One region of the Streptomyces sp. NPDC087263 genome, then DNA from elsewhere that is predicted to be linked to it. Evidence: predicted binding sites of a transcription regulator. Region 1 holds the regulator's gene; the other holds the start of a gene.
The links. The regulator HspR, encoded in region 1, represses chaperone genes until heat shock. The targets are predictions, from matches to a motif close to TTGAGNNNNNNNNNCTCAA.
Positions count from the first base shown of each region.

Region 1 (7,258 bases):
GTGCATGGCGTCCGCCGAAGCGGTGGCGGAGAAGTTCTTCCCGAACCAGGGGCCCGTCGAGTGGGCTCAGGAAGGAGCGTGACCATGACCGGGAACACGCACACGGCGACCCGTCGGCTCCGGATCCGGCACACCACCCGCGTCTCGTACGCGCAGGCCGCCGTCTCCTCGCACAACGAGGTCCGGATGACCCCGCTGACGCTCCCCGGACAGACCACCCTGGACGCCCGGGTGACGGTGAACCCCACCACCGCCACCTGGTCGTACTGGGACTACTGGGGCACCCAGGTCACCGGCTTCGACCTGATGGAACCGCACGCGGACCTGACCATCACGGCGTCGAGCCTGGTCGAGACGGCACCGCCGGACCCGCAGGCCGCCGCGCCCACCTGGGCGGAGATCGCCGAACTCATCGCCAACTCCCGCCTGTTGGAGTACGCGGCACCGACCGGCCGTACGATCGTCTCGCCCGAGCTGGTGGAACGGGCACGCGCGATCGCCGCGGGCCTCGACCCGCACGAGACCGCCGTCGCCGTCTCGTCCCTGGTCACCGGGCAGGTCTCGTACATCCCCGGCGCCACCGGCGTGAACACCAGCGCCATGGAGGCCTGGGAACAGGGCGCGGGCGTCTGCCAGGACATCACCCACCTCACCGCCGCCCTCCTCCGCGGCCTCGGGCTGCCCACCCGCTATGTCTCCGGCTACCTCCACCCCGAGCGCGACGCCGAACTCCACCGCCCCGTCGCGGGCCAGAGCCACGCCTGGATCGAGTACTGGGCGGGCGACTGGAACGGCTACGACCCCACCAACAGCACCCGCGCCGCCGAGACCCACGTGGTGGTGGGACGGGGACGCGACTACGACGACGTGACGCCGCACAAGGGGGTGTACCGAGGAGTCGCCGGGGGTCCGCCCGAGGTGACGGTGGAGTTCACACGGGTGGCCTGAACTCACTGGTGGACGGGGAGGTCGACACCGTGTTCCCGGGGTCCGTAGATCGCGTGGTCGGCTCCGGTGGCGAGCGCCCAGTAGCGGTCGCCGTAGGACCAGTGCCACCACTCCGTGGGGTAGTTGACCAGACCGGCCGCGGTCAGCGCGTCGCCGAGCAGCCGCCGGTTGGCGCGCGCCCGCGGGCCGATGTTGCTCGCGCCCGTGTAGCAGGCGCCGTCGCTCTCCTCCGGGTTCGCGTTCACCGGCGTCCCCATGTCGAGCTCATGTCCGTCGGCGTCGACGAGGGTGAGGTCGACGGCGGCGCCCGCGCTGTGCGGGGCGATCTCCGGAGGGGACACGTACCGGCTGGCCGCGTTCCGGACGCGCTCGGCATCCCAGCCGGGGTTGCCCGCCCTCAACTCGTCGGCGTACTGCTCGAAGTACTCCCGCTGCAAGGCCGGCGGCCGATACCCCTCGACGAACAACAGCCTTACTCCACGGGGGAGCAGGGCCCTGGCCCTCACAAGCCTGTCCAGCACGCCTACCCGCAGATGCGCGAAGGCTCCCGAGTCGTCCCGACGGCGGGCATCGACAGGAAACAGCTCTCTCTCCCGCACGTCGAGAAGGAGTTCCCCGCAGTCCACAACGGGTATCGCGGCGATCTTCGGGTCTGACATCAACACGATCTCGGTCATGAACGGATCATGCCGCACGACACCTTGGGGGCGCGGGGGCTTATGCCTTCCGCTTGGGCCCGGTGATCGTCTCCCCGATCACGAAGCCCTTTGCGGGTCCTTCGGGGATGGTGACTTCGGTGCCGTAGGGGACACGGTGGACTCCTACCCAGTCGGCCTTCTCCGGTTGGGGCTCGGTGAGGACGGTGACGGTGCCCTGGTTGTCGTAGTCATCAACGATCACGTAGACAGGAATACCGGCTCGGGCGTATTCGCGGCGCTTACAGACCCGGTCTTGGTGGCACCTTCCACCGGAGACCACCTCGGCAACCAGCCGCACGGCCGGGGCCACGACACCGATGTCCTCCGCGTCGGCGTCCGCGTGCGGCTCCGGTTCCCGTGAGTCAGCGGCCACCAGTACATCCGGCATCCACACGCGACGTCGCCCGAGTGTTACGGCCCTTGCCTGATACGCCCCGTATTCGTCCATGTACCGGAATCCGGACGAGCCCCGCACGGTGATCGTCACCGGCCCGGAGGGGCTCGCCGCTCTGCTGGGTCACGTCAGGGGACCGAGGGGGCCGCGGACTACTTGAGGTCGATCGCGTTGCACGCGGACTTGTAGTCGGCGGTGCAGATGTCCTTGACCTTGTAGATGCCGTCGGAGATGACCGTGTCGTCGATGTTGTCCTTGGTGAGGGCGACCACCGGGACGAGCGCGGCCAGGATGTCCTTGTCCGTGGGACTGTCGACCTTGTCGCTGGCCAGGGCGTCGAACTCGATCGTGCGGCCCTGGACCCTCGCCACGGCCATCTCGGCGGCGACGCTGGCCTCCTGGGGGTAGGACTTGTAGACGCTCATGAACTGGTCGCCCTTGACGATGCGCTGCACCGCGGCGAGCTCCGCGTCCTGCCCGGTGACCGGCGGAACCTTGCTGACGCCCAGGGTCTTCATGACGTCGATGACCGCGCCCGCGATGCCGTCGTTGGCGGCGTACACGCCGGCGATGTTGTCGATGCCGACGGCGGCGACGGCCTTCTCCATGTTCTTCGTGGCCTCGACCGGGTCCCAGTCCTTGGTGTCGTACGTCTTGGCGATGGTGACCTTGTTCTGGAGCTCGACCATGGCGCCCGCCTTGAACTGCGCCGCGTTCGGGTCGGTCACCGAGCCGTTCATCATGATGATCTTCTTGCTGGCGGAGTTGCTGCCCAGCTCACTGATGAGGGCCTTGCCCTGCACCTCGCCGACGAGTTCGTTGTCGAAGGAGACATACGCGTCGATCGGCCCCTCGGCCAGCCTGTCGTAGGCGATGACGGGGATGCCCGCGTCCTTGGCCTTCTGCACGCCGGGCGCGATGGCCTTGGAGTCCACGGCGTCCACGAGGAGCACGTCGACCTTGTCGTCCACCATCTTCTGGAGCTGGGTGGCCTGCTTCGCCGCGCTCGCAGCGGCGTTGGCGTAGACCACCGTGCCCTTGTTGTTGGTGAGCTTCTTCACCTCGTCGCGGATGATGGGGTAGTCGAACTTCTCGTAACGCGTGTTCTCCGTCTCCGGGAGGAGCAGACCCACCGTGAGGTCGTCGCCCTTCGTGGGGCTCGCCTTGGTCTCACTGCCACCGATCCCGTCCACGACCCCACAGCCGACGAGGGAGACGGCCATCGCGGACGTACTCAGGGCTATGACGGCCCGACGCCGACGGGTGTTACGAGTGTTCACAACAGGTGCCTTCCGGGCGAGGTTGCAGCATTGCGACCCAGGTGGCTGAAAGCCAACGCGGCGATGACCTCAGCGTCAAGGACTAACCACTTAACGAGATGGCAACAGCATGCTGTGTTCCCCAAGTGAACACGATGGGAAGAGGCCGCGTCTCCACTTCCAGGAATCCCCACTGATTCACACGCTTCACTCATTTCACAGGGTGCCCAGTGCGCGCGTACAACCCATGCACCCGACCAGGTGTCTTGATGTCGACCCACGCACACACCTCACGCAACAGGCGAAGCATGCCACCAGCCAGACGCAGCGGAGCGGCACTCGCCGTGACGCCGGCGACAGCCGCCGGCAGCCTGCTCACCATGGCCTCCACCCCGGCGTCCGCGCAGTGACCTGAGCGACGCGGAAGGGGCCGGGAGGTGTGCACCCTCCCGGCCCCTTCCGCGTGTTGGAACGGCTACTCGGACGTCCGCTTCGGCCGCCACACCACCAACGCACTCGTCTGCTGAACCTCCTGGTACGGGACCAGGTCGCGGCGGTACGAGGCGTGGACGGCTGCCTCGCGCTGCTGCATCGCGGCGGCCGCGCCGTCCACCGCCGCCTGGAGTTCGGCGGCGCGCTGCTGGAGGGCGGCGACCTGGTTCTCCAGCTCGATGATGCGTTTGATGCCGGCGAGGTTGATGCCCTCGTCCTGGGACAACTGCTGGACGGTGCGCAGCAGTTCGATGTCGCGGGCCGAGTAGCGCCGGCCCCGGCCGGCGGTGCGGTCGGGGGAGACGAGGCCGAGGCGGTCGTACTGACGCAGGGTCTGCGGATGCAGGCCGGAGAGCTGGGCCGCCACCGAGATGACGTAGACCGGCGTCTCCTCGGTCAGTTCGTACGGGTTGCGTCGACGGCCGGGTACGTCCATGGCGTCCTCATGCTCCCTTCGCGGCCTGGAACAGCTCCGCCCGCGGGTCCTCACCCGCGGTCGCCTCGCGGTACGCCTCCAGAGCGTCCCGAGCCTTGCCCGAAACCTCCGTGGGGACCGCCACCTCGACGGTGACCAGCAGGTCGCCGCGGGTGCCGTCCTTGCGGACCGCGCCCTTGCCGCGGGCGCGCATCGTGCGGCCGCCCGGCGTGCCCGGCGGCAGCTTCAGGGTCACCGCGGGTCCGCTCAGGGTGGGCACCTTGACCTCGCCGCCGAGGGCCGCCTCCGCGAAGGTGACGGGGACGGTGACGGTGAGGTTGTCGCCCTTGCGGCCGAAGACCGGGTGGGCGTCGACGTGCACCGTGACATACAGGTCGCCGGCCGGGCCGCCGCGCTCGCCGGGGGCGCCCTTGCCGCGCAGCCGGATGCGCTGGTTGTCGCTGACGCCGGCCGGGATACGGACCTGCATCGTGCGCGAGGACTTGGCGCGGCCGCTGCCGCTACAGACCTCGCACGGGGTCTCCGCGATCAGACCGCGGCCCTTGCAGTCGGGGCAGGGGTCGGTGAGGGAGAACCCGCCGCCGGAGCCCCGGGCGACCTGGCCGGTGCCGACACACGTCGGGCACACGCGGGGTGTGCCGTTCGCGTCGCCGGTGCCCGAACAGGCCTTGCAGGGCGCCTGCGAGGTCATCCGCAGCGGAACCGTCGCGCCGTCCACCGCCTCGGTGAAGCTGAGCGTCACCTCGGTGTCGATGTCCTGGCCGCGCCGGGGCTGCGTACGGGTGCCGGTGGTCGCGCCGCCGCGGTTGAACAGCCCGCCGAACACGTCACCGATCCCGCCGCCGAAGCCGCCGCCCTGTGCTCCACCGCCCTGGGGGCCGCCTCCGAAGAGGTCGCCCAGGTCGAAGTTGAAGTTGCCGCCGCCACCCGCGCCGGGGCCCGGACGGAAGCCGCCGTTGCCGAAGAGGGCGCGTGCCTCGTCGTACTCCTTGCGCTTCTTGGGGTCCCCGAGGATGTCGTTCGCCTCGGAGATCTCCTTGAAGCGGTCCTCCGCCTTGGCGTTTCCCTTGTTGGCGTCCGGGTGGAACTCGCGGGCGAGCTTCCGGTACGCCTTCTTGATCTCGGCCTCGGTGGCGTCCTTGGGGACGCCGAGGACCTTGTAGTAGTCCTTCTCGATGAAGTCCTTGGTGCTCATCCTCGACGTCCCTCCTCTCTCAGGCGTTCAACGTCAGCCCTCGTCCGGGCCACCGCTCTCCTTGTCGTCCGCCGCCTCGGCCGTCGCGTCCTCGGACTTGACGGCCTGCGCGCCGGGCTGGGGCTCGGCGACGGCCACCCGCGCGGGGCGGATGGTGCGCTCGCCGAAGCGATACCCCGGCTGCAGAATCGCCACGCACGTCGTCTCGGTGACATCCGGCGCGTACGAGTGCATCAGGGCCTCGTGGATCGTCGGGTCGAAGGGCTCGCCCTCCTTGCCGAAGGTCTGTAGCCCCAGCTTCGCGACGACGGACTCCAGCGACTCGCCCACCGACTTGAAGCCGCCGACCAGCTCGCCGTGATCCCGCGCTCGGTTGATGTTGTCGAGCACCGGCAGGAGTTCGGTCAGGAGGTTCGCGATGGCGACCTCCTTGACCGCGATCCGGTCGCGCTCCACCCGGCGGCGGTAGTTCTGGTACTCGGCCTGAAGCCGCTGAAGGTCCGCCGTGCGCTCACCGAGCGCCGTACGCACCTGGTCCAGCTGAGCTGTCAGACCGGCCAGTTGGGCCTGTGCCTGTGCTGCTGCTGATTCGTCCCCGGCCGCAGCCGCCCCCTCGGGGGCGGCTGTCGGCTCGGCGTCATCAGGGGTGGCGCCGGAAGGGACGTCAGGCTTCTCTTCGAAGCCCGGGGTCTCCTCCGTCACGCGGCACCGTCCTTGCGGTCACGGTCCTCGTCGACGATCTCCGCGTCGACCACGTCGTCGTCGGCCCTCGGAGCCTCGGCACCGGGGGCGTCACCCGCGGCCTGGGCGGCGTTGGCGTCGGCGTACATCGCCTGGCCAAGCTTCTGCGAGACCGCGGCGACCTTCTCGGTGGCGGTGCGGATCTCGGTGGCGTCCTCGCCCTTGAGCGCGGCCTTCAGCTCCTCGACGGACGCCTCGACCTCGATCTTGACGTCACCGGGGACCTTGTCCTCGTTGTCCTTGAGGAACTTCTCCGTCTGGTAGACGAGCTGCTCGCCCTGGTTACGGGACTCGGCGGCCTCGCGGCGGGCGTGGTCCTCCTCCGCGTACTTCTCGGCCTCTTCGCGCATCCGGTTGACCTCGTCCTTCGGCAGCGAGGAGCCACCGGTGACGGTCATCTTCTGCTCCTTGCCCGTGCCGAGGTCCTTGGCCGTGACGTGCATGATGCCGTTGGCGTCGATGTCGAAGGCGACCTCGATCTGCGGGACACCACGCGGGGCCGGCGGCAGACCGGTCAGTTCGAACATCCCGAGCTTCTTGTTGTACGCCGCGATCTCGCGCTCGCCCTGGTAGACCTGGATCTGCACGGAGGGCTGGTTGTCCTCGGCGGTGGTGAAGATCTCGGACCGCTTGGTCGGGATCGTCGTGTTCCGCTCGATGAGCTTGGTCATGATGCCGCCCTTGGTTTCGATACCAAGCGACAGCGGCGTGACGTCGAGGAGCAGGACGTCCTTGACCTCACCCTTGAGGACACCGGCCTGGAGGGCGGCGCCGATGGCGACGACCTCGTCCGGGTTGACACCCTTGTTGGCCTCGTTGCCACCGGTCAGCTCCTTGACGAGCTCGGCGACGGCGGGCATACGGGTGGAGCCACCGACGAGAACGACGTGGTCGATCTCGGAGAGGTTGATCCCGGCGTCCTTGATGACGTTGTGGAACGGCGTCTTGCAGCGCTCCAGAAGGTCAGCGGTGAGCTGCTGGAACTGGGCGCGCGTGAGCTTCTCGTCCAGGTGCAGCGGGCCCTCGGCGGAGGCCGTGATGTAGGGCAGGTTGATCGAGGTCTCGGTGGAGGAGGACAGCTCGATCTTGGCCTTC
Region 1 is NZ_JBIUYT010000004.1:414,192-421,449, reverse strand. It holds gene ACIPC1_RS15245 (alpha-E domain-containing protein) at 1-82, shown strand, start outside; gene ACIPC1_RS15240 (transglutaminase N-terminal domain-containing protein) at 85-948, shown strand; gene ACIPC1_RS15235 (M15 family metallopeptidase) at 951-1,625, opposite strand; gene ACIPC1_RS15230 (Uma2 family endonuclease) at 1,666-2,094, opposite strand; gene ACIPC1_RS15225 (sugar ABC transporter substrate-binding protein) at 2,193-3,320, opposite strand; gene ACIPC1_RS15220 (heat shock protein transcriptional repressor HspR) at 3,775-4,227, opposite strand; gene dnaJ (molecular chaperone DnaJ) at 4,235-5,422, opposite strand; gene grpE (nucleotide exchange factor GrpE) at 5,456-6,124, opposite strand; gene dnaK (molecular chaperone DnaK) at 6,121-7,258, opposite strand, start outside.

Region 2 (7,258 bases), on a different contig from region 1:
CTCGACGCGACGATCGTGAACATCGCTCTGCCGTCCGCGCAGAAGGACCTGGGATTCACCAACGGCAACCGGCAGTGGGTCGTCACCGCGTACGCGCTCGCCTTCGGCAGCCTGCTGCTGCTCGGCGGTCGCATCGCGGACCTGGTGGGCCGCAAGGCCGTGTTCCTCGCCGGGCTCGCGGGCTTCGCCCTGGCCTCCGCGCTCGGCGGTACCGCGACCAGTTTCGGGATGCTGGTGGGGGCCCGTGCCCTACAGGGGCTGTTCGGCGCGTTGCTCGCGCCGGCCGCGCTCTCGCTCCTCACGACGACGTTCACGGATCCGCGCGAGCGCGCCAAGGCGTTCGGGATCTACGGTGCGATCGCGGGCGCGGGCGGCGCGGTGGGGCTGCTGCTCGGCGGCGTACTCACCGAGTATCTGGACTGGCGCTGGTGCCTGTACGTGAACGTCTTCTTCGCCGCAGTGGCCATGATCGGCGGGGCACGGCTCCTGCACGCCGGAAAGCCCGCGGACCGGCCGAAGCTGGATGTGCCGGGCACGCTCCTGGTGTCGGCCGGGTTGTTCTGCATCGTCTACGGGTTCTCGAACGCGGAGACGTCCTCGTGGAGCGACGTGAAGACATGGGGCTTCCTCGTCGTCGGTGGGGTCCTCCTGGTCGGATTCGCCTGGTGGGAGACGCGGGCCGAACACCCCCTGCTGCCGCTGCGCGTGGTCCTGGACCGCAACCGCGGGGCGTCGTACCTCGCGATGTTCATCGCCGGTGCCGGCATGTTCGGCGTCTTCCTGTTCCTGACGTACTACCTCCAGGAGATCCTGGACTACTCGCCGATCAAGACAGGGCTGGCGTTCCTTCCCATGGTCGCCGTGATGGTGGTCATGTCCGTGGTCACGACCAACTACCTGGTGCCGAAGCTCGGGCCGAAACCGATCGTGCCGCTCGGCATGGCCCTCGCCTCGGCCGGGATGGCCTGGCTGACCGCGCTCGGTCTCGGCAGCAACTACGCCCAGCACGTGCTGCCGCCGCTCCTGATGGCCGGTCTCGGCCTCGGCATGATCTTCGCCACGGCGATGAACCTGGCCACATCCGGCGTCGCCGCGCGCGATGCGGGCGTGGCCTCCGCGATGGTCAACACCAGCCAGCAGGTGGGCGGTTCGATCGGCACGGCCCTGCTCAACACCCTCGCCACGAGCGCCGCGACGAACTACCTCGTCGGCAAACAGCCCACGGCACAGGTGCAGGCGCAGGCCTCGATGGAGAGCTACTCGACGGCGTACTGGTGGTCGGCAGGGTTCTTCGCGATCGGGTTCGTCGTGACGCTGGCGCTCTACCGGCGCGGGGTGCCCACGCAGCAGGCCGAGAGCCAGGCGGTGCACATGTAGTGCGGCCGATCCTGGCCCGTGCCCCGCTACTTGAGGGCGCGCTTGTCCGCCTTCAGGCTCTCGGTGAGCTTGATGGTGATGAACTCGTTGTTGTCGGCCTTACCGGGCGTACGGCCGGAGGAGAACGGGAAGTTGTTGTCGTTCAGGACCGCCAGCGTCCGGTTGTCCAGGAGGACCACGTCCTCGATCGTGGTGAACGGGAAGGTGAAGGTCTCGCCGAAGCCGCCGAGGCCCTTCGGGTTCGCGATGTTCATCAGGTCGGCCACGAGGGTCTTGTCCATGACCCCGTCGCCGTTGCGGTCGCGGGTGTCGGCGAGGTAGATCCGCTTGAACGTGGCGTCGGCGCCCTGGCCGCCGTCACGCTCGATGACCAGGAAGCGGTTCCTGTCGACGGCGATGGCGTCACCGATGGCGTTGGAGGGCGACTCCAGGCGGTAGGTGAAACGCTTCCCGGTGTAGTCCCGGCTCTTCAGGTCGAACTCGCTGAAGCGCAGGTCTCCGGGGGTGTCACCGTTGACCGTGCCTTCGAGGAGCGGGTACAGGTGACGGCCGTCGACCGCGCGGACCATGCCCTCGAAACCCTTGCTGCTGGCGGTGGTCGGCTGGGCGCCGTTCAGATACGGGTTCTCCGGCGCCTGCACTCCGTCGAGCGAGATCGGGGCTTCGAGAAGCTTGCCGGTGGAGGAGAAGTGCAGCAGGAACGGGCCGAACTCGTCGCCCAGCCAGTACGAGCCGTCGTACGCCCGCACGATGGACTCGACGTCGAAGTCGGCGCCGGTCAGCACCCGGTCGGTCCGGGTGAGCGGGAACGGCACCTTGTGGAACGGGTCGCTGAGGTTGAAGCCGCCCAGGACCTCGACCTTGCCGGTCTTCGTGTCCGGCTCGACGCGGTGGACGCGCAGCAGGAAGTCGGCGCTGTTGGCCTTGTTGCCGTATCCGTTGTCGGACAGCACGTCGTAACTGCCGTCGTGGCGGTTGACGGCGCCGCTGAAGCCCTGGACGGGCTGGTCGGCGAACGGCCCGGTGATGCCGTTGAACGGACCCGCCCCGATGGCCGAGCCGGACGGCTCGCTGTCCGGGACGAACGTCTGGGCCGGAAGCGAGGCGAAACCGGTCAACGTGGCCTGGCCGAAGGCGGCTGCGGTCCGAGCGAAACCAGCCGTGGCCCGGCCGGAGTCCTCGGAGTCGCGGTCGGCCATGGCGGGCGACGCGAGTCCGACGGTCAGCGCGACTGCACTGACCGTGATCGAAAGTCTCTTCATGACCCGCACGTTAGGGATACCGGGTGACGGGCGGCCGAACACTGGGCAACGCGCAGCACAGGCGTACTAGGCCCTGTCGTCAAACTCCCGTCTGCCTCGCGACGCCATGCACGTCCTCTAGACGGCACCGCCCCCCGCGTCCCTGCCCCTGTCCGTATCTCCATCCCTTTCCCGCTCCTCGTCCACGATCTCCGCGTCCATCACGCCCTCCTCCTCGCTCGGGGTGTGTTCGGCGGCCGGCTCGTCCTGCGGGGGTGTCTGCGGCGGCGCCTGCTGGGCCTGCGCATACATCGCCTGCCCCATCCGCTGGCTCACCGTGGCGAGCTTCTCTACGGCGGCCCGCAGCGCGCTCGTGTCGGCGGGCTCCTCCAGGAGTGCCTTCAGCTCCGAGATGGCCGACTCGACCTCCGGCTTCGTCTCGGACGGGACGCGTTCCTCGTTCTCCCGGAGGAACTTCTCGGTCTGGTAGACGAGTTGCTCGGCCTGGTTGCGGGTCTCGGCGGCCTCACGGCGCTGTCGGTCCTCGTCGGCGTACTCCTCGGCCTCGCGCATCATGCGGTCGATGTCGTCCTTGGGAAGCGCGGAGCCGCCGGTGACGGTCATCTTCTGCTCGCGTTCCGTGGCGAGGTCCTTCGCGGAGACGTGCATGATCCCGTTGGCGTCGATGTCGAAGGCGACCTCGATCTGCGGCACCCCGCGCGGCGCGGGCGGCAGCCCGGTGAGGTCGAAGACGCCGAGCTTCTTGTTGTACGCGGCGATCTCGCGCTCGCCCTGGTAGACCTGGATACCGACCGACGGCTGGTTGTCCACGGCGGTCGTGAAGATCTCCGAACGCCGGGTCGGGATCGTGGTGTTGCGCTCGATGAGCTTGGTCATGATGCCGCCCTTGGTCTCGATCCCCAGGGACAGCGGGGTGACGTCGAGCAGCAGGACGTCCTTGACGTCACCGCGGATGACACCCGCCTGAAGCGCGGCGCCCACGGCGACGACCTCGTCCGGGTTGACGCCCTTGTGCGGGTCCTTGCCGGTGAGTTCCTTCACCAGGTCGGTGACGGCGGGCATCCGGGTCGAGCCGCCGACCAGGATGACCCGGTCGACCACGGACAGCTTCACGCCCGCGTCCTTGACCGCCTGGTGGAAGGGGTTCTTGCAGCGGTCGAGCAAGTCGGCTGTCAGCTCCTGGAACTGAGCACGCGTCAGCTTCTCGTCGAGGTGCAGCGGGCCCTCGGCGGTGGCGGTGATGTAGGGCAGGTTAACGGTGGTCTCGGAGGCGCTGGACAGCTCGATCTTGGCCTTCTCGGCGCCCTCGCGCAGCCGTTGCAGCGCCATCTTGTCGTGTCCGAGGTCGATGCCGTGCGAGGCCTTGAACCGCTGGGCGAGATGCTCGACGACCCGCTGGTCCCAGTCGTCGCCGCCGAGTTGGGTGTCACCGTTGGTGGCCTTGACCTCGATCACACCGTCGCCGATCTCCAGGAGCGAGACGTCGAAGGTCCCGCCGCCCAGGTCGAAGACGAGAACGGTCTGCTCCTCGCCGCGGTCGAGTCCGTACGCCAACGCGGCGGCCGTCGGCTCGTTGATGATCCGCAGGACCTTGAGCCCCGCGATCTCGCCCGCCTCCTTGGTGGCCTGGCGCTGCGCGTCGTCGAAGTAGGCGGGCACCGTGATCACGGCGTCCTTGACGTCCTCGCCGAGATACGCCTCGGCGTCCCGCTTCAGCTTCTGGAGCACGCGCGCGGCCAGCTCCTGCGCGCGGTACCGGGTGCCGTCGATGGCGCCCGTCTCCGGAAAACGCCAGCTCGAATCGCCCATGTGACGCTTGGCGGAACGCGCGGTGCGCTCCACGTTCGTCACGGCCTGCCGCTTGGCGACCTCCCCGACGAGCACCTCGCCGTTCTTGGCGAAGGCCACCACGGAGGGCGTGGTGCGCGCGCCCTCCGCGTTGGCCACGACCGTGGGGTCGCCGCCCTCCAGAACAGCGACCACGGAGTTCGTCGTACCGAGATCGATCCCGACCGCACGTGCCATGTCCGTCCCCTTCCACCCGCGTCTGCCCGGCTCTGCCCGCCCCCAGCACAAAACTTGAGTGCGTATCTGTCAATGGGGCGGGTGCACCCGGGCGGGGTCCGGACATGACAGCGCCGCGGCCCCTCGTGGGGAACCGCGGCGCCGTACTGCCTACGGGGCTGTCAGGCGAGCTTCGCCGACAGGGTGATCGTCGTGCCGGTGAGCGCCTGGCTGACCGGGCAGTTCTTCTTGGCGTCCTCGGCCGCGGCGACGAAGGCGTCCTCTTCGATGCCCGGCACCGTGCCCTCGACGGTGAGGTGGATGCCGGTGATGCCCTCACCCGGCTGGAAGCTGACGTCGGCGGAGGTGACGAGCTTGGTGGGCGGGGTACCGGCCCCCGCGAGGGCGTGTGAGAACGCCATGGAGAAGCAGCTGGAGTGGGCGGCCGCGATCAGCTCCTCGGGGCTGGTCTTGCCGTTCGCGTCCTGGGAGCGCGACGCCCACGTCACGGGCTGCTCGTCGATGGCGCCGGAGGAGTCGAAGGTGACGACGCCGTTGCCCTCGAGCAGGTTGCCTTCCCAGACGGTGTGTGCAGAGCGCGTGGTTGCCACGATGAGTCCTTTCGGGTGTGATCCCGTTACCGGGGTTCCGTATGCCCCATCCGATCACACCTGCGCCCTGACCACCCAGCCGATGGGGCCACGCCCGCTCAACTCACCCGGAACACCGGCCCCCGCGCGGTGAACGGCAGCCGCGCGCCCTGCGGAATCAGGTACGCGTGCTCGCGCCGCACCCGCAGGACGTCGCACCAGCCGTCCGTGATCACCAGCATGGGCGCGCCTGGCGGGAAGTCGTCCGCGCGGTGCAGCAGATCGATGCCCGGCTGGAGGACCGTACCGCCGCGCCCGCGCACCCGGACCCGCCCGGCGATCTCCGTCACCGGCAGATAGCCGGCGTCGTGCGGGGCGGCGTCGCAGAAGACGACGCGTGCGGCCGGTACGTCACGGGCCTCGGCGTACGAGGCGATGGCGCCCAGCGCCTTGCCGAGCAGCGTGCGGTCCATGGAGGCGGAGGTGTCGAGGACCACGCCGAAGGTGCAGCGGGCGATCTCCTCGGGCGGGAAGTAGCGGCCCGCGCGCGGGATGTCGGGGGTCGCCGCCTGGCGGCGGGAGGGACGCGCGTACGTCCGCAGGGGCTCGGGGCGCGGCACGAACTCGTCGAACCAGTGGGCCAGTTGGGCGTCCCAGGCCAGCGGCGGATGGCTGAGCGCCCTGATCTCCTCGACCAGGCCGCCGGGCAGGAACCCGCGCTCCTGCCGCTGGTGCAGGTCAAGACCCTGGCCGAGGCCCCGGCGGTAGAACTCGTCGAGGTCGACGTAGTCGCGGGGTGAGCCGAGCGGGCCGCCGAGCATGTCGCCGACCCCCTTGCCGCGCAGCGTGGACAGGCGGCGCATCCGGCGCAGGTCCGTCGCGATCCGGTCGTACACCTCCTCCGCCGACAGATCCCTCAACTCCACGTCGTACAGCAGCCCTTCGGGCATCGCGCCGACGTGCATGTCGCACAGCCAGCCGTTGATGACGTAGTCCGCGGCGATGTTGAAGAGATACGGGTCGCGGGTGCCGCAGCGGTCGCTGTGGCGCAGGGCGGCGTGCAGCATCTCGTGGGCGAGGACGAACCGCCATTCCTCGTCGTCGAACTCACGCAGCGGGTTGATGTAGATCTCGGCCGCCTCAGCGTTCACCGCGGCGATGGAAATGCCGTGGGCGCGGGCGAGTTCGGCGTCGGCGACGACGGTGATGCCGGCCGCGATGCCGCCCAGGAGGGGGTAGGAGGACACGAACCAGCTCAGCGCCTTCTCCCAGGGCTGCAAGTGGGTGGGTCCGCCCCGCATGGAGGCGCGGCGGCCGCCCGCCATGTCCATCGCCGCGGCCATGGTCCGGGTCAGCGCGTGTGCGAAGGCGAGCTGCCAGTCGGGCGCGGTGCCGCCGCTCCAGGAATGCCAGGGCACCAGGAGCTGGTCCGGCTCGCCTCCCGCCGTACCGCAGCGCTCGTACGCCGCCGGAATCCCTTCGCGGCGCCAGCGCGCGGCGAGCTGCTCCTCGTCGCCGTCGGTGTAGGAGCCCGGCAGATCCTCGGGGGTCAGGCCCACCGGGAAGCCGAGCAGGAAGCGGTTGACGACGGCGCAGCGGGCGGCGAGGTCGAAGCGGTCGGGCTGTACCCGGTCGCCGGTCGCCGCCGGGACATGGCCGAAGCCGAGGTGGATGATGGCGTGCGCGGCGGCCCAGGCCCATTCGGCCGGGTCGGCGCGGCGGGTGGGGTGCACGTGCAGCACACCGCTGGAATCGACGCGGACGAGGCCGTCGCGGGGGTTCGCCGGGCAGTCCTTCTGACGGCAGGTGCTGAACCCGATGGCGGCCAGCGCGCGGTTGGCCCGCACCAGCCGCATGCCCTCCGCGAAGGCCTCGGCGGCCGGATCCGGCCTCTCCTTGTCGCTCTGCTTGCGCTTGCGGCTCACCGCCGCGCCTCCACCAGGCGCGGCATGTCGCGGGCCGCCTCCACCAGGAACCACGCGGGCAGTACGGGGTTGCCGTCGACGTCGGCCGCGATGACGCTCT
Region 2 is NZ_JBIUYT010000007.1:370,427-377,684, forward strand. It holds gene ACIPC1_RS24310 (MFS transporter) at 1-1,377, shown strand, start outside; gene ACIPC1_RS24315 (esterase-like activity of phytase family protein) at 1,404-2,639, opposite strand; gene dnaK (molecular chaperone DnaK) at 2,757-4,664, opposite strand; gene ACIPC1_RS24325 (OsmC family protein) at 4,826-5,254, opposite strand; gene ACIPC1_RS24330 (hypothetical protein) at 5,353-7,089, opposite strand; gene ACIPC1_RS24335 (AAA family ATPase) at 7,155-7,258, opposite strand, start outside.
Region 2: a site for HspR is predicted at 4,719-4,737, ahead of dnaK (molecular chaperone DnaK). Genes of this name have one in related genera too.